DNA from 3 places in the Kitasatospora sp. NPDC059160 genome. Region 1 is predicted to be linked to each of the others. Evidence: riboswitches for the same ligand, from Rfam matches in the RefSeq annotation. Region 1 holds a riboswitch; each other region holds the start of a gene.
What was found. Region 1 has a riboswitch for thiamine pyrophosphate ahead of thiO (glycine oxidase ThiO). Riboswitches for the same ligand answer to the same signal wherever they lie in the genome.

Region 1 (5,631 bases):
CGCTGACCGCCGAACACGGCTTCCCGGTGCGCCTGGTGGTGCCGCGGCTGTACGCCTGGAAGGGCCCCAAGTGGGTGCGCGCCGTGGAGTACATGCGGGCCGATCGGCGCGGCTTCTGGGAGGAGCGCGGCTACCACAACCAGGCCGACCCGTGGCGCGAGCAGCGCTACTCCTACCAGGAGGAGCCGGGCGACGGACCGCTCCGCTGAGCGGTGAACCCCGCTAGGGCCTGTCCGGCGGATCTTGCCAGGCGCGCGACGCCGGGCATCCCGCCTGGACGCACGCCCGAATCGCCCAAGTACGTCCAGTACGAGGCCGACTCGGGCGCACGCCCAGCCGGGCGCCCAACGCCGCGCGCTGATCTGCCAAGATCCGCCGGACAGGCCCTAGAACAGCGAGAAGTTGACCGTCACCACGGACTTCTGCGGGCGCCGCTCCCCGGCCGTCGGGGACTGGCCGCTCACCTTGCCCATGCCGAGCGTCCAGTCGGTCGAGGCCTTCATGGTGAAGCCCGCCGCCTGCAGCGCCCTCTGGGCGTCGTCCCGGGCCATCCCGGTGACGTCCGGGACCGGCACCATGCCCTTGCTGACCACCAGCGAGACCGCGGCGTTCTCCGGCAGCTGCTGCCCGGCGGCCGGCGTGCTGCTGATCACCGAGCCCTCCGGCACGGTGTCGTTGTAGGTCTGGGTCACCCCGCCCCTGGTCAGCTGGGCGCCGGCCAGCGCGGCGGCCGCGTCGTCCGCGCTCCTGCCGGTGACGTCCGGCACGGCGATCCGCTTGGGGCCCTTGGAGAGGGTGACCGTCACCGGGTCGCTCTTGCGGGTGCGCGCGCCCACCCCGGGATCGGTGGAGATCACCTGCCCGGCCGGGACGGACTCGCTGAACACCTCGACGAAGCGGCCGTGCATGCCCTCGCCGTCCAGGACCCGCTGCGCCTGCGAGCGGTCCTTGCCGAGCACGCTCGGCACCGAGCCGTACAGCCCCTCGGAGATCCCGTAGGTGACCCCGCCGACCGCCAGCACCAGGGCGGTCAGCGCGGCCGCCCAGAGCAGCGGCTTGCGCGGGAGCCGGCGCGGTCGGCCGGGCCGCCGGGTCCTGACCGGGGTCGGCTCGTCGTACGGGCGGGGCTCGACCAGCAGCTGGTCCATCAGCTCGGCCGGCACCTCCAGCACGCTGGTGCGCTCGGCCGGCGGGGCGTCGGCGGGCCCGGGGAGCGGCTGGATCACCGAGGTCGGCTCGCTGGTCGGGTAGCGCGGGCTGGGGTGGGTGGAGGCCGGCGGCTCGGCGTCCAGCTCCTCCGGGGTGAGCGTGCGGCGGACCCGCTGGAGGGCGGCGAGCAGCTCCACCGCGTCGTACGGGCGGGCGTCGGCGGCCCGGGCGCAGGCGCCGGCCACTATGGCGTCCAGCGCCGGGGCGACGGCGGGGGCGGTCAGCGAGGGGGCGGGGACGTCCTCGTGCAGGTGCTTGTACATGACCTGGACGGGGTTGTCGCCGGTGTGGGGGCGGCGGCCGGTGAGCATCTCGTACAGCAGGATGCCGGCCGCGTAGACGTCCACCCGCTGGTCGGTGGGGGCGTCCGGGAGGATCTGCTCGGGGGCCAGGTAGGAGACCGTGCCCATGACGGTGCCGCCGGTGGCGGTGCTGGTCGAGGTGGGCGCGCCGTCGGCGCTGCCGAGCACCCGGACCAGGCCGAAGTCGGCGACCTTGACCAGGCCGCTCCCGGTGATCAGCACGTTCTCCGGCTTGACGTCCCGGTGGACCAGCCCGGCCCGGTGGGCGGCGCCGAGGGCGGCGAGCACCGGCTCCAGCACGTCCAGCGCGGCCCGGACGGACAGCGCGCCGCGGTCGCGCAGCAGGTCGCGCAGGGTGCGGCCGGGCACGTACTCCATGGCGAGGAAAACGTTTCCGCCGTCCGCGCCCTGGTCGAAGACGTTGACCACGTTGGGGTGGGTGAGCTTGGCGACCGCCTTGGCCTCGCGGATGAAGCGGGCGGTGAAGCCCTCGTCCCCGGCGAGCTGGGGGTGCATCACCTTGAGGGCGACCACCCGGTCCAGCCGGGTGTCGGTGGCCCGGTACACGGTGGACATCCCGCCGGTCGCGATGCGCTGCTCGACCCGGTACCGGTTGTCGAGCACGGTGCCGATCAAGGGGTCGTGCAGTGCCATGTCCACTCGGGGGAGTCTAGTGCGGCGGGCGGGGGCCGGTCCCGGCGGACACCGCCTCCGGGACCGGCTTGTGACATCCGCGACGGGTTCAGAACGCGGGCCGCTCGCGGGTGTCCAGGTCGGCGCGGCCGGCCATCGCCGAGGAGGCCTCGGCGTGGAAGCGGCGCGGGATGCGGCCGGCCCGGTGGGCGAGCCGGCCCGCCTCGGCGGCGTGCCGCATCGCCTCGGCCATCAGCACCGGGTCCTGGGCCCGGGTCACCGCGGAGGCGAGCATCACCGCTGCGCAGCCCAGTTCCATCGCCAGCGCGACGTCGGAGGCGGTGCCGGCGCCCGCGTCCAGGATCACCGGGACGCCCGCACTCTCCACGATCAGCTGGAAGTTGTGCGGGTTGCGGATGCCCAGCCCGGAGCCGATCGGCGAGCCCAGCGGCATGATCGCCGCACAGCCGACGTCCTCCAACTTGCGGGCCAGCACCGGGTCGTCGTTGGTGTACGGGAGCACCGTGAAGCCGTCGTCGACCAGCGTCTCGGCGGCCTCCAGGGTCTCGATCGGGTCCGGCAGCAGGGTCCGCTCGTCGGCGATCACCTCCAGCTTCACCCAGTCCGTGCCGAGCGCCTCGCGGGCCAGCCGGGCGGTCAGCACCGCCTCGCCGGCGGTGAAGCAGCCGGCCGTGTTGGGCAGCACCCGGATGCCGTTGCGGGTCAGCACGTCCAGGACGGAGCCCTGGGTGCTCGCGTTCACCCGGCGCATGGCCACGGTGGTCAGTTCGGTGCCGGAGACGAGCAGGGCGCGCTCCAGGACCTCCAGGCTCGGCGCGCCGCCGGTGCCCATGATGAGCCGGGAGGAGAAGGTCGTCCCGGCGATGGTCAGCAGGTCGTCGGCCATGGTTCAGCCTCCCTGGACGGCGGTCAGGATCTCGATCCGGTCGCCGCTGCCCAGCGTCGTCCCGGGCCACGAACCGCGCGGCACCACGGCCTCGTTGAGGGCGGCGGCGACGCCGGTGTTGGCGGCGCTGACGGTGGCCACCAGTGCGGCGAGGGTGGTGGCGGCGGGCACCCGGCGGGGCTCGCCGTTGACGGTCAGGGCGATCTCGTTCGGGGCGGTCTCGTTCGGGGCGGTCTCGGTCATGCGCAGGCCTTCGCGACGGGGGTTTCGGGGGAGAACCGGGTCGGCGTGAACGGCCGTGCCAGGTCGGGGACTTCGCCGGTCGCCAGGTAGTCGGCGAGCAGGTCGGCGGTGACCGGGGTGAGCAGCACGCCGTTGCGGTAGTGGCCGGTGGCGGCGACCAGTCCGGGCAGTGCGGTCGGGCCCAGCAGCGGGGCGTTGTCCGGCGAGCCGGGGCGCAGCCCGGCGGAGGTCTCGCGCAGCGGGAGTTCGGTGATACCCGGTACCAACTCGTGGGCGTCGCGCAGGAGTTCGTACACCCCGCCGGCGGTGACGGTGGTGTCGTAGCCCTGTTCCTCGGTGGTCGCGCCGATCACCAGCTCGCCGTTCTCCCGGGGGACGAGGTACAGGTGCTGCCCGCGCACCACCGCGCGGACGTTGCGGGACAGGAACGGCCGGTAGGCCTCCGGGACGTGCAGCCGGACGATCTGCCCCTTCACCGGGCGTACCGCGGGCAGTACGCCCTCGGGCAGGCCGGGCAGCCGGTGGCTGTGCGGGCCGGCGGCGAGGACCACCTGCTCGGCGGCCAGGGACTCCCCGTCGTCCAGCCGGGCGCCGACCGCGCGGCCGCCGTCCACCAGCAGCTCGACGGCCTCGGCCCGGTGCAGCCGGACGCCGGCCCGCTCGCAGGCGGCGACCAGGGCGGTGAGCAGCCGGCGCGGATCCACCTGGTGGTCGTCCGCGACGTGCAGGCCGCCGCGCACGCCGGGGGCGAGCATCGGCTCCAGTCGGCGGGCCTCCCGGCCGGTCAGCCAGCTGGAGTCCAGGCCCAGCCGCAGGTGGAAGGCGTGCAGTTCGCGCAGTTCCGCGCGGTCGTCGGAGTCCAGCGCGACGGCGATGGTGCCGCACCGGCGGTAGCCGGTGTCCAGGCCGCCGCTGGCCTCGGTGAGCTCGGCGGCGAAGGACTCGTACCGCCGGTTGGAGGCCGTCCCCAGGTGCAGCAGCGGCTCCTCGCCGTACTGCAGCTCGGTGACCGGGGCGAGCATCCCGGCGGCGACCCCGGCCGCCCCCCGGCCGTGGCCGGGGTCGACCACGATCACGTTCCGCAGCCCGCGTTGCGCGGCGCGCCAGGCGACCGCGAGGCCGATGACGCCCCCGCCGATCACCAGCACGTCGGCGCGGCTGCCCGATGGCATGCGTGACAAAGCTGCTCTTCTCCCTTCGCCGGTATGACCCGGATCAGGTTCGGACGGTCGCAGGCCGTGCCAGCCCGCCTCTCAGCCCGGTCCGCCGGGCTCCCGTGTGGTGCGTCCACCTTAACTCCGGGGATCGGCCCGCCCGAAGGGCCGTGCGAGGCGTGAGACGGGGCCGCCCGCCCGGCTCCGCGGATGAGCGGCTCAGAGCCGGTTCAGCGGCGCTGGGTACAGTGACGGGCGTGGCAGAGCTGAGCGGAACGGATCGGGTGGTCGTCGTCGTCGGGGCCGGGCTGGCCGGGGCGCAGTGCGCCCTGCAGCTGCGGCAGGGCGGCTGGCGGGGGCGGATCGTCCTGGTCGGCGAGGAGCGGCACGCGCCGTACGACCGGCCGCCGCTCTCCAAGGACGTGCTGCTCGGCAAGGCCGACGCCACCACCCTGGACATCGACTACGGGCGGCTCGGTATCGAGCTGCTCACCGGCCGCCGGGCCACCGGGCTCGCCCCCGGCGTGCTGCACACCGACGGCGGGGACCTCCCGTACGACGCGCTGGTGATCGCCACCGGCGCCACCCCGCGCGCCCTGCCCGGAGCCGAGCGCGCCCATCTGCTGCACACCCTGGACGACGCCCTGGCGCTGCGCGCGCTGCTGCGCCCCGGCCTGCGGCTGGTGCTGGTCGGCGCGGGCTGGATCGGCGCCGAGGTGTCCACCGCCGCGCGGCAGGCCGGCTGCGAGGTCACCGTGGTCGAGGCCGGTCCGGCGCCGGTGCCGGGCGCGCTGCCGACCGGGGTCGGCTCGGCGATGGCCGCCTGGTACGCCGAGGCCGGGGTCGACCTGCGCTGCGGGGTCGGGGTGGCCGCCGTCGAGCCGGGGGCGGTGCTGCTGGCCGACGGCTCCCACCTGCCCGCCGACGAGGTGGTGGTCGGCATCGGCGCCCGGCCCGCGACCGGCTGGCTGGCCGGCTCGGGCGTCGAGCTGGACGCCTCCGGCGCGGTCGTGGTGGACGGGCGGCTGCGCACCGGCCTGCCCGGGGTGTTCGCGGCCGGGGACTGCGTCAGCTACCCCTCGGCGCGCTCCGGCGCCCGGCTGGCCGTCCAGCACTGGGACCACGCGCTGCAGTCCGGCTCCGCCGCGGCCGCCGCCGTGCTCGGGGCGGACACGCCGTACGA
Region 2 (5,631 bases), on a different contig from region 1:
ACGGAGCCGAAGGGCGGGGGCGCAGCCGTCGTAGGGTCGTGGGCATGACCCGTAGCCTCAGCGAAGAGCTCTGGGCGTCGATCGAGCCGATCTACGCCGAGATCCTCGCCCACCCCTTCATCGGCGGCCTCACCGACGGCACCCTGCCGCGCGAGGCCTTCCGCCACTTCGTCGTCCAGGACTCGCACTACCTGCGCGACTACGCCCGCGCCCTCGCCGTCTGCGCCGCCAAGGCCCCCGGCGAGGCCGACGTGCGGGCCTTCGCCGACGACGCGGTCGGCGCGCTCGCCGCCGAGCAGGGCATGCACGCCGAGTTCCTGACCGCCTTCGGCGGCACCGCCGAGGAGGCCGCCGCCGAACCGGTGCTGCCGACCACCCGCGCCTACACCAGCTACCTGCTGGCCACCGTGTACGGCGGGTCCTTCGCCGAGGCGCTCGGCGCGGTGCTGCCCTGCTACTGGATCTACGCCCGGGTCGGCGAGGCGCTGCTCGCCCAGGGCTCCCCCGACCCGCTGTACGCCAAGTGGATCGCCACCTACGGCGACGAGGCCTTCCAGTCCGTGGTCCGCCGGGTGCTGGCGCTCACCGACCGGCTCGGCGAGGAGCTCTCGGCGGCCGAACGCCGCCGGGTGGTCGAGCACTTCACGACCACCTCGCGCTACGAGTGGATGTTCTGGGACGCCGCCTGGCGCGGCGAGCGCTGGCCGGTCTGACCCGTTCCCCCGCCGTTTCTCGGGGGTCCCCCCGGGGGGTGGGATCGGGGTGATCTAGGGGTTCTCTCCGGGCCGAAGGCCCTCGTTCCGCCGCTTCCGCCGCCGTAAGCTCGAAGCATCGAAAGCAAGCGGGATGCGGTTACCGGACGGCGGCCGACCCGAGGGGAGAAGAGGAACCGACATGGCTGAGCTCTGGAAGTCGCTGCCCTCCTGGGTGCGCAACATCGTCATCCCGGTGCTGGTCCTGGTGCTGGCCTGGAACGTCATCGCCTTCGTGTTCGGCGTGGTCGGCGCCCTGCTGAGCATCGTGATCAAGCTGCTGGTGGTCGTCGGCATCGCCGCCGCCGTGGTGATCCTGGTCAAGAAGGCCGCCAAGAACTGACCCCGCTCCGCGCACCGCGCGGAGCACCTCCGGAGGCCCGGCACCCCGTTCGCGGGGGCCGGGCCTCGGCCGTTCCCCCCGCGGATCCGTTTCGGGGACCGTCTGGACCTGCGGCGATCGGCTCGCTACCGTGTTGGCGTCATGTGCAGGCAACACCGCCTGCGACGCGGGAGCTCGGAGCACCGGGCTGAGAGGACGCTGACCGGACCGTCGACGGACGGACCGACGGCTGCGTCGACCGCAGGAACCTGGACCGGGTAATGCCGGCGTAGGGAGTGAAGGTCAGATGACCACGTTCGAAGCACAGCCGCAGCCTGCCCGCAGCACGCCCAGCAGCGAGCGCACCGGCTACCCCACCCCGGCCTGGCGCAAGGCCTACCGCGACGGATCCCGCCCCGACCTGCGGGCCCCGTACCGCGAGGTGCAGCTCACCAACGGCCGGACCGTGCCGCTGTACGACACCTCCGGCCCGTACACCGACCCGGCGTACGAGCCCGACGTGCGGCGCGGGCTGCCCGCCCTGCGCGACGCCTGGATCCGCCAGCGCGGCGACGTCGAGGAGTACGACGGCCGCGAGGCGCGCCCCGAGGACGACGGGATCAAGCACACCTCCCCGCGCGGCGGGAACCTGCGCAACCTGGACGCGGTCTTCCCCGGCCGCCCGCGCCGCCCGCTGCGTGGCCGCGGCGGCGTCGCCGTCACCCAACTCGCCTACGCCAAGCGGGGCGTGGTGACGCCGGAGATGGAGTTCGTGGCGCTGCGCGAGGGCCTGGAGCCGGAGTTCGTGCGGGACGAGGTGGCCCGCGGCCGCGCCGTCATCCCGGTGAACGTGAACCACCCCGAGGTGGAGCCGGCCGTCATCGGCACCAACTTCCTGGTGAAGATCAACGCCAACATCGGCAACTCCGCCGTCACCTCCTCGATCGAGGAGGAGGTGGAGAAGATGACCTGGGCCACCCGCTGGGGCGCCGACACCGTCATGGACCTCTCCACCGGCCGCAACATCCACACCACCCGCGAGTGGATCCTGCGCAACTCCCCCGTGCCGATCGGCACCGTGCCGCTCTACCAGGCGCTGGAGAAGGTCGACGGCAGGGCCGAGGAGCTCAGCTGGGAGGTCTACCGCGACACCGTCATCGAGCAGTGCGAGCAGGGCGTCGACTACATGACCGTCCACGCGGGCGTGCTGCTGCGGTACGTCCCGCTCACCGCGCGCCGCAAGACCGGCATCGTCTCCCGCGGCGGCTCGATCATGGCGGCCTGGTGCCTGGCGCACCACCAGGAGAACTTCCTCTACAGCAACTTCGAGGAACTCTGCGACATCCTGGCCGCCTACGACGTCACCTTCTCGCTCGGTGACGGCCTGCGGCCCGGCTCCATCGCCGACGCCAACGACGAGGCCCAGTTCGCCGAACTGCAGACCCTCGGCGAGCTCGGCCGGATCGCCCGCGAGCGCGACGTCCAGGTGATGATCGAGGGCCCGGGCCACGTCCCGATGAACAAGATCAAGGAGAACATGGATCTCCAGAAGGAGATCTGCGACGAGGCGCCGTTCTACACCCTCGGCCCCCTCACCACCGACGTCGCCCCCGGCTACGACCACATCACCTCGGGCATCGGCGCCGCGATGATCGCCTGGTGGGGCACCGCGATGCTCTGCTACGTCACGCCCAAGGAGCACCTGGGCCTGCCCAACCGGGACGACGTCAAGACCGGCGTGATCACCTACAAGATCGCCGCCCACGCCGCCGACCTCGCCAAGGGCCACCCCGGCGCCCAGGCCTGGGACGACGCCCTCTCCGACGCCCGCTTCGAGTTCCGCTGGGAGGACCAGTTCAACCTGGCCCTCGACCCGGAGACCGCCCGCGACTTCCACGACGAGACCCTCCCCGCCGAGCCGGCCAAGACCGCGCACTTCTGCTCCATGTGCGGCCCGAAGTTCTGCTCGATGAAGATCTCCCAGAAGATCCGCGACGAGCACGGGGACGGCTCCACCGCCGTCACGACGGACTTCGACGCCGAGGCGTTGGCCGGCATGGCCGAGAAGTCCGCCGAGTTCGCCGCCCAGGGCAACAAGGTCTACCTCCCCCTGGTCGACTGACGCGCTGACCGGCGCCGGGGGAGGCTGCGGCGGAGTAGCGTGGGGGTAACCGAGGACATTCCGAACACCGGCAGCAGCGCCGACGTCGCCCTGGGTGGTGATGGGTCCCGCGTGGACCGGACGGGCGGCTCCGTATGATGCCGATTCCTCTCCCCAGCTCGTTCGCCTCCGGGCCGTGGCCGGTCCCGGGCGTCCCGTTGCTCCCGCGGCTGGAACTGGAGCCGACGATGACGCGGGACGGCGTCTTCGACGGGGCCTGGTGGCCCCGTTCGGACCGTGTCCTCGCCGAACTGCCGGACCTGATCACCGCACTCGGCGCCCACTTCGGACGGATCGTCCGGGTCGGCCTCGACACCTCGGCCTGGGACGGCGTGCCCAGGTCGGTCGCGGCGAACGGCCTGACCGTCAAGATCAACTGGTTCCCCGGCAGCGATGCGACGATCAGCATCACCCGGGGCTTCCAGGACCACTTCCTGCTGCTGGTGGTGCCGCCCGGCACCGCCCCGGCGACGGCGGCCGCCGCGATGGCCGGCGCCTCGGCGACCGGGAACCACACCCCGGCCGCGGAACTGCTGCACTGAACCGGGCTGTCGGCGGGCTCCGGTACCTTGCTCGGACCGATGAGCGAGGAGGCGTGCGGGTGAGCGGTCCGGTGGTCGAGTTGGGCCATGCCGAGGGGTGGGACTTCGCGGCGGGTGCCGCGGTGGGCGCGTTGCGGCCGCAGGAGGCGCGGGCCCGGGACGCGGCGGGCCTGCCGTACGTCGTGGTGTACCGGAGCGCGGGGCGTTCGGTGCCGCTCGAAGTGCGCCTGGTGTCGTGGCGGGACCACTACGCGGGTGTGTGGGTGTACGACGAGCACGGGCGACGGGTGGAGCACCTGGAGCTGCGGCTGCTGGAGGAGGGCCGGCTGCTGCGGAGGTACCACGAGCGCTGGGGCTACTCGGGCCCGGAGGCACCGGAGTTCGACCGGGTCGCCGACCGGATGGCGGTCGAGCTGTTCCCGGGCGGACGGGGCCGGGTGTCGCACCGGCCCCGAGGGGACGCCGGGCCCAGGACGGTGACCGTGCCGAGTGCCTCCGAGGAGGAACGTTGGCTCCGGCGGCCGGACTTCGACGACTGGCCGCTCCTCTCGGCCGACCGGTGGGGGCTCGACGGCACGGTCCGGCCCACCGCGGCGCCGCTCACGGAGCCGGTGTCCGCAGCCGCGGCGGAGCCGTGGCTCCCGCCGCGCCCGGGCGGGCCGGGGGACCTCCCCGCCCTGTTCGTGCCCGGCACCCGGCTCACCACCAGCGATCACCGGGAGAACATGGTGGTGCTGGAGCCGAAGGCCGGCCCACGCCTGCGGGTCCCCAGCGGCCGGCTGGCGGTGGCCGATCCGCTCGACACCGGGCGGCCGGACATCACGGTCGAGGTGCTGCCCGGCAGCTACCCGACGGAGGTGGCGACGATCGGGTTCGGGTACCACTGCGAGTTCGAGGGTGCCTGGGTCGAGCGCACTGGGACACCAGCGCTCCGGCTGCGGGTGGGCGACGGACCCGTCGACTCCTGGACGATGGCCCTCGGGGAGGGGGACGACCTCAGGCTGCTGCGGGACGGCGAGGCGTACGGGTTCAGCACGGACGGCGCGACGGGGTGCTTCGCGGACGCCGGGGCCTGGCCGGTCCTCCAGGAGCGGTTCCGGCGTGCCCTGGTGGACCGGGACGGGGAGGCCGGTGAGGACCTCGACTCCGGCTCCGGGTTCTTCCTGCGGACCGTGGACGAGGAGTCGGGCGCGGACCTGCTCGCGTTCGCCACCGACAGCGACGGCACCCACCCGGTGTGGCTGGGCCTCGACGGGTCCGGGGGCGTGGTGTGCGTCATCGTCCAGGTGGACTGGCTGCCCCATCTGAAGATCGTCTGAGCGGCCCGGACGAGCGCCCGGACGAGTGCCCGGGACCAACGGTCCGGACGAGCGGTCCTGAGGCGTACTGCGGGTGCCGACCCGGTCCTCCCCCGAGGGTCCGGGGCGGCACCCTGCTCTTTCAGCCGGTGGTGTCCTGCGGGTACCAGCGGAGTTCGACGGTGTTGCCGTCCGGGTCCTGGACGTAGAGGGAGGTGGCGGTGCCGCGGGCGCCGTAGCGGGGGCCGGGGCCGTCGAGGACGGTGAAGACGCCGGAGTCGACGACCTCCTGCCAGTCGAGGGGCTCGACGGTGAGGCAGATGTGGTCGACGTTGGACTCGTGGCGGGGACGGTGGAAGAGGTCGATGATCGTCTCACCGCTGACCCGGACGGAGGGGAAGGAGACCTTCCCGGCGCGCCATTCGTCGACCCGGACGGGAGCCAGGCCGAGCAGGCCGGTGTAGAAGGCGAGCGACCGCTCGATGTCGGCGACGTTGAGGACCAGGTGGTCGAGGGCGACGACGCGCATGGTGATCGGCTCCGGTGGTGTGGGTTC
Region 3 (5,631 bases), on a different contig from region 1:
CCAGCAGGACCAGCACCGTACGGGGCACGGTGACCGCCGTCAGCACCAGCCCGGCCGCCCCGCCGCCGTACCCGGAGGCGGCCCAGCCGAGGGCGAAGGACAGCGCGGCGTCACCCAGCAGCCCGGCCTGGGCCCCGGCCAGCCAGAGCAGGTACGGCCGGGGCAGGGCGGTGCGCCGGGCCGTCCCGGCGGAGGTCGCGGTGGTCATGCCGGGTGACGCTAGGACCCTCGACCTGGTCGAGGGCAAGCGGCGGCCGCTACCTGCGGACCACCGGTTCCTGGAACTCGACGACCCAGCCGGACCGGTCGGCCGGGGTCTCCAGGTAGCGCTCCCGGGCGTAGCCGGTCGAGCGGTAGCCGTTCTGGTCGATGTAGCGGGCCAGGGCCTGGAAGCTGCCCATCGCGTCGTCCATCGAGCCGCGGTGGACGATGGTCACCGCCTCCTCGATCGGCGCCAGGTCGACCACCTCGATGTCGTCCCGGCCGGCCCGCACGGACGGCGCGACCTGGAGGGCCACCCGGACGACCACCGAACCGTCGCCCTCCGGCCCGTCCTCGTACCGGGCGACGGACGGCCCGACCACCTCGATCCCGGCCTGCTCCACCCGCCGGCACAGCTCGTCGAAGAGCGGGCCGATCACCGGGGTGATGTCCTCCGGCGCGTAACTCGCCGCCACACCGCTCAGTTGGGCCACCCGCACGGACGGAACGGGCTTCACCACGACATCGTGCTCGAACATGTTCCCCTCACTCTCGATCGTCCGGAGCCTCGCCTCCACCCGGGCCAGCCGCTGCTCGTCCGCCGCGATCGCCTCGGCGAGCTGGGCCCGCCGCAACCGCAGCATCCCGCGCAGCTCGGCCGGGTCCGGGTGCTCGTCCAGCACGGCCCGCACCTGCTGCAGCGTGAAGCCGAGCTCCTTGAGCGCGATCACCCGGTTCAGCCGGGCGAGTTGGACCGCCTCGTAGGAGCGGTACCCGGTGGCCGGGTCCACCCTGGCGGGTGTGAGCAGGCCGATCGCGTCGTAGTGGCGCAGCATCCGCACCGACACCCGGCCGTGGACGGCGAAGTCTCCGATGTTCAACATGGTGCTCCCACTCCACCGTCTCCCCCTGTGTCAGGGTCAACCCCCGGCCGCCGGCCCGGCCGCGACCCCGCGTCGGCGCACCGTCGGCCCGCCGCCGGCCCGCCCCGGAAAACACCGAGGGCGGGTGCCGAAACGATCTCGGCACCCGCCCTGAGCAGGTGGTTTCTCCTACCGGCGGAGAGCGTGGGATTCGAACCCACGGTGACGGGTCACGCCACGACAGTTTTCAAGACTGTTCCCTTAGGCCGCTCGGGCAGCTCTCCAGGCGGAGGTCAGCCTAACGGGTCCGACGGCCTTCGGCGCACACGATTCCGCGGGCCCGGGGGTCACTGATCGCCGTCCCGCTGGCCGAGCGTGACCTTGGTGGTCATGGTCTGGCCGTTGCGGGTGTACTCGACGTCGACGGTCTCGCCCGGCTTGTGCGTCCAGATCCGGCTGACCAGGGCGGGACCGTTCTCGATCGGCGCGCCGCCGAGCTTGGTGATCACGTCGCCCGGCTTGAGGCCGGCCTTGTCGGCCGCGCCGCCGGGGGTGACGGCGGGCTGGCCCTGGACGTCCTTGGTCTGGATCTGCGCGCCGTCGCCCTTGTAGTCGTCGTTGCGCAGCACGTCGAGCTTGGCGTAGACCGGCTTGCCGGTCTTGATCAGGGTGTCCGCGACCCACTTGGCCTGGTTGATCGGGATGGCGAAGCCCAGGCCGATGCTGCCGGCCCGGCCGTTGGCGGAGGCGTTGGACTGGATCGCCGAGTTGATGCCGATCACCGCGCCGCTGGAGTCCAGCAGCGGGCCGCCGGAGTTGCCGGGGTTGATCGAGGCGTCGGTCTGCAGGGCGTTCATGTACGAGGCCTGCGAGCCGGTCTCGTCGCCGGAGGCGACCGGGCGGTCCTTGGCGCTGACGATGCCGCTGGTGACGGTGGACTCCAGGCCGTACGGCGCACCGATCGCGACGGTGGCGTCACCGACGTTGACCTTGTCGGAGTCGGCCAGCGGCAGCGGCGACAGCTTGCTCTTCGGCGGGTTGTCGATCTTGACCACGGCGACGTCGTAGCCCTCGGCGTGGCCCAGCACCGAGGCGGTGTAGGAGGTGCCGTCGGCGAACTTGACGGTCAGTTTGCCGCCGTTGAGGGCCGGCGCGACCACGTGGTTGTTGGTGAGGATGTGGCCCTCGGTGTCGAAGACGAAGCCGGTGCCGGTGCCCGACTCGGTGCTGTTCTGCGCCTTGATGGTGACGACGCTGGGCAGCGCCTTCTGGGCGATGGCGGCGATCGACCCGGGGACGGGCTCGTTCTTCTGGGTGTTGCTGGCCTGGACGGTGGTGCTGCGGTGGTCGTCCGCCGAGCTGCTGCTGCCGGCGTGGTCGCTGGCGACCACACCGACCGCGCCGCCCGCGATGCCGGCGACCAGCGCGACGGCCGCGAGCAGGGCCACCAGGCCGCCGCGCTTCTTGCGCGGGCCGTGGCCGCCCGGGCCGCCGGGGTACTCGGCGGGGTAGCCGAACGGACCGCCGGGGCCGCCGGGGTGGCCCGCGCCGGCGTCGTGGCCGCCGCCCCAGCCGCCGAGCGGCTGGCCGGCGCCGAAGGGGTGGTGCCCGGGTGCGCCGGGCGCGACGGGCGCACCGGCGGCCGGGGCGCCGTACGGCTCCTGGGCGTTGGCGGCCGGGACGCCGTAGCCCTCGTGGGCGCCGGCGGCGGGCACGCCGTGGGTCGGGGTCGCGTACGGGTTGGTGCCCGGGGTGCCCGGCGGCAGGGCGGGCGCGGCCGGAGCGGCGGCGACCGGGGCCGGGGCGGGCGGCGCGGGCGGCAGGACCGGCGGCGGGGCGTCGATGTAGCCGGTGGCCGGGTCGACGGCGGGCTCCTCGACGGCGGGCGCGGCCGGCGCGGCCGGGGCCTCCGGCGCGGGCACCTTGGTGAAGGCGACGGTCGGCTGGTGCCCGCCCTCCGCCGGGGCGGCCTCGGCCGCCGCGCTCGCGGCGGCCAGCTCCGGGACCCGGCCGAACGCCATGGTCGGCTGGTGCCCGCTGTCGGCCGGGGCGGCGTCGGCCGACCCGTCCACCGGCCCGGCCACCGGGTTGTCCACCGGTTCGTCCTTCGGCTCGGGAACCCGGCTGAAGGCCATGGTCGGCTTGTGGCCGCCCTGAGCGGTGCCGTCGGGAACGGCACCCGCCGCCTCCGGGGCCCCCGCGGGCTGCTCCCCCTGCGGCCCGGTGGGCCCAACCTCGCGCTCGGTGCTCACGGACGACCTCCATAGCTGACAGAACCAAGGACCATAGTTTTTCGCACCGGCGATTCGATTGCCGTAAGGACCCCTCTGAATAACTCATAAGAATCCTTAGCCGCCACCGACAACCGGGGCTCCCCACCCCCGCCGGGCGTCCCGCGATGCGGACCGCGCACCCCGTGGCCTTTGGCGTTCGTACCCGTGCCGGTTAGCCTGTCGCTCCAAACTGACACGCGGGAGCTTGGACCGACCAGGCTGAGAGTGCGCATGTCGACCGTACGCCAGGCCAGTGACCGGCGGACCGTCGAGGGGGCGCTGACCGCCGGAACCTGTCCGGGTAATGCCGGCGTAGGGAGTATCGGCCATGCCGCCTGCTTCGCCATCCTCTTCTCCGGGCGCGCCCGCGTCCAAGGATTTCCCGCCGGACCCGGCCGGCGCCGGCGCCGCGCTGCTGGACCACCGCGTCGAGGCACCGCTGGTCCTGGACACCGAGCCGCCGCGCACCCTGCGCTTCCGGGACCACTTCGCGCTGTGGATGAACCTCGGCGTCAGCCTGATCGGCTTCTCCACCGCCGCGACCGTGCTCGGCGAGAAGGGCAGCGAGCTGTCGCTGGCCGCCGCGGTGACGGCGATCGTGACCGGTACGGCGGTCGGCACCGCGATGCTCGGCGTCGCCGCGCTGATCGGGGCCCGCACCGGCGCCCCGGCGATGGCCAACCTGCGCGGCCTGTTCGGCACCCGGCTGTCCTACCTGCCGACCGTGCTGAACATCGTCCAGTGCGTCGGCTGGGGCGTGTTCGAGCTGCTGACCATCGCGGCGGGCGCCCAGACCGTCGCCCACACCAGCGACTACCGCTGGCTGTTCGTGCTGCTCGCGGGCGCGCTGACCACCGCGCTGACGATCTGGCCGCTGGGCTCGATCGCGGTGCTGCGCCGCTTCGTGGCCGGGGCGGTCGCGGTCGCGATGGTGTACTTCACCGTCCAGCTGGGCCGCCAGGGCGTGCCGGACCCGGGCGCGGGCAACTGGCACGGCTTCCTGGGCGCCACCGACGCGATGATCGCGGTGTCGATCTCCTTCGTCCCGATGGCCGCCGACTACACCCGGCACTCGCGCAGCCCGAAGTCGGCCTTCTGGGGCAGCTTCTCCGGCTACACCGTCGCCCAGGTCTGGTGCTACGTGCTGGGCCTGATGGCGCTGCTCCAGTCCGACGGCGACCCGAGCCGGATCTTCGACTCCTTCCTCGGTGTCTGGGCCGGCTGGCTGTTCCTCCTGGTGCTGGTGCTGCGCGAGACCGACCAGTCCTTCGCCAACGTCTACTCGACCGCGATGTCGCTGCAGAACCTGCTGCCGCGGGTGGACCGCCGGGTGCTGAGCGGCGGGATCGGCGTGCTGACCACCGTGCTGGCGCTGCGCATCGACCGGTTCACCGACACCTACAGCAACTTCCTCGGCCTGATCGGCTCGGTCTTCGTACCGCTGCTGGCGGTGCTGGCGGTGGACTACTTCTTCGGCGCCGGCCGGCACGGCTGGGACCTCTCCGAGCGGGCACCGTCCCGCTGGCTGATGCTGCTGCCGTGGGTGCTGGGCTTCGCCGTCTACCAGCTGATCGCGCCGACCGCGGTGGGCGACGGATGGGTGGACTTCTGGACCTCGGCCCAGCGGACCCTGCACTTCACCCCGCAGGAGTGGACCTCGGCCTCGCTGTTCGCCTTCCTGGTGCCGGCGCTGGTCACCTGGGGCCTCACCCCGCTGACCCGCCGCACCGCCCGGGCCTGACGCACCGGGGGCGGAGCCGGCCCCGCAGGTTGGGACCGGCTTCGCCCCGGGTTCACCCGCGCCCCCTATCGTTGGGGCCGTGACCAGCCCAGAACTGCCCTCGGCGGCGGCGCGCACCACGCCCTCCGTCCAGGTGATCGCCCACCGCGGCTCCTCCCACGCCCTGCCCGAGCACACCCTCGCGGCGTACCGGCGCGCGCTCGACGAGGGCGCGGACGCCGTCGAGTGCGACGTGCGGGTGACGGCCGACGGCCACCTGGTCTGCGTGCACGACCGCCGGATCGGCCGGGTCTCGAACGGCCGCGGCACCGTCTCCGCGATGACGCTGGCCGAGTTGGAGGCGTACGACTTCGGCGCCTGGAAGACCGGCCGGCCCAGCACCGACCCCGAGCTGCGCGGCGTGCTGCGGCTGGAGCGGCTGCTCGAACTGGTGGTGGACTGCGGCCGCCCGGTGGACCTGGCGATCGAGACCAAGCACCCGGTGCGGTTCCGCGGCCGGGTCGAGGCCGAGCTGCTGCGCACCCTGGAGCGGTACAAGATCGGCACCGCGCCG

Region 2: it holds a riboswitch for thiamine pyrophosphate, as region 1 does, so the genes downstream of both, thiC (phosphomethylpyrimidine synthase ThiC) here and thiO (glycine oxidase ThiO) in region 1, are expected to answer to the same signal.
Region 3: it holds a riboswitch for thiamine pyrophosphate, as region 1 does, so the genes downstream of both, ACFXOZ_RS17810 (purine-cytosine permease family protein) here and thiO (glycine oxidase ThiO) in region 1, are expected to answer to the same signal.

The regions. Positions count from the first base shown of each region.
Region 1 covers NZ_JBHZCN010000074.1:36,554-42,184, forward strand. The annotation lists gene ACFXOZ_RS28285 (sulfite oxidase-like oxidoreductase) at 1-209, shown strand, start outside; gene pknB (Stk1 family PASTA domain-containing Ser/Thr kinase) at 387-2,165, opposite strand; gene ACFXOZ_RS28295 (thiazole synthase) at 2,254-3,051, opposite strand; gene thiS (sulfur carrier protein ThiS) at 3,055-3,294, opposite strand; gene thiO (glycine oxidase ThiO) at 3,291-4,466, opposite strand; TPP riboswitch at 4,470-4,582, opposite strand; gene ACFXOZ_RS28310 (NAD(P)/FAD-dependent oxidoreductase) at 4,706-5,631, shown strand, end outside.
Region 2 covers NZ_JBHZCN010000065.1:23,455-29,085, reverse strand. The annotation lists gene tenA (thiaminase II) at 45-713, shown strand; gene ACFXOZ_RS26000 (DUF5326 family protein) at 895-1,095, shown strand; TPP riboswitch at 1,252-1,387, shown strand; gene thiC (phosphomethylpyrimidine synthase ThiC) at 1,382-3,196, shown strand; gene ACFXOZ_RS25990 (DUF5994 family protein) at 3,331-3,777, shown strand; gene ACFXOZ_RS25985 (DUF4241 domain-containing protein) at 3,837-5,096, shown strand; gene ACFXOZ_RS25980 (VOC family protein) at 5,218-5,604, opposite strand.
Region 3 covers NZ_JBHZCN010000037.1:5,299-10,929, reverse strand. The annotation lists gene ACFXOZ_RS17830 (MFS transporter) at 1-208, opposite strand, end outside; gene ACFXOZ_RS17825 (MerR family transcriptional regulator) at 258-1,085, opposite strand; tRNA gene ACFXOZ_RS17820 (tRNA-Ser) at 1,261-1,348, opposite strand; gene ACFXOZ_RS17815 (S1C family serine protease) at 1,412-3,316, opposite strand; TPP riboswitch at 3,525-3,673, shown strand; gene ACFXOZ_RS17810 (purine-cytosine permease family protein) at 3,666-5,078, shown strand; gene ACFXOZ_RS17805 (glycerophosphodiester phosphodiesterase) at 5,158-5,631, shown strand, end outside.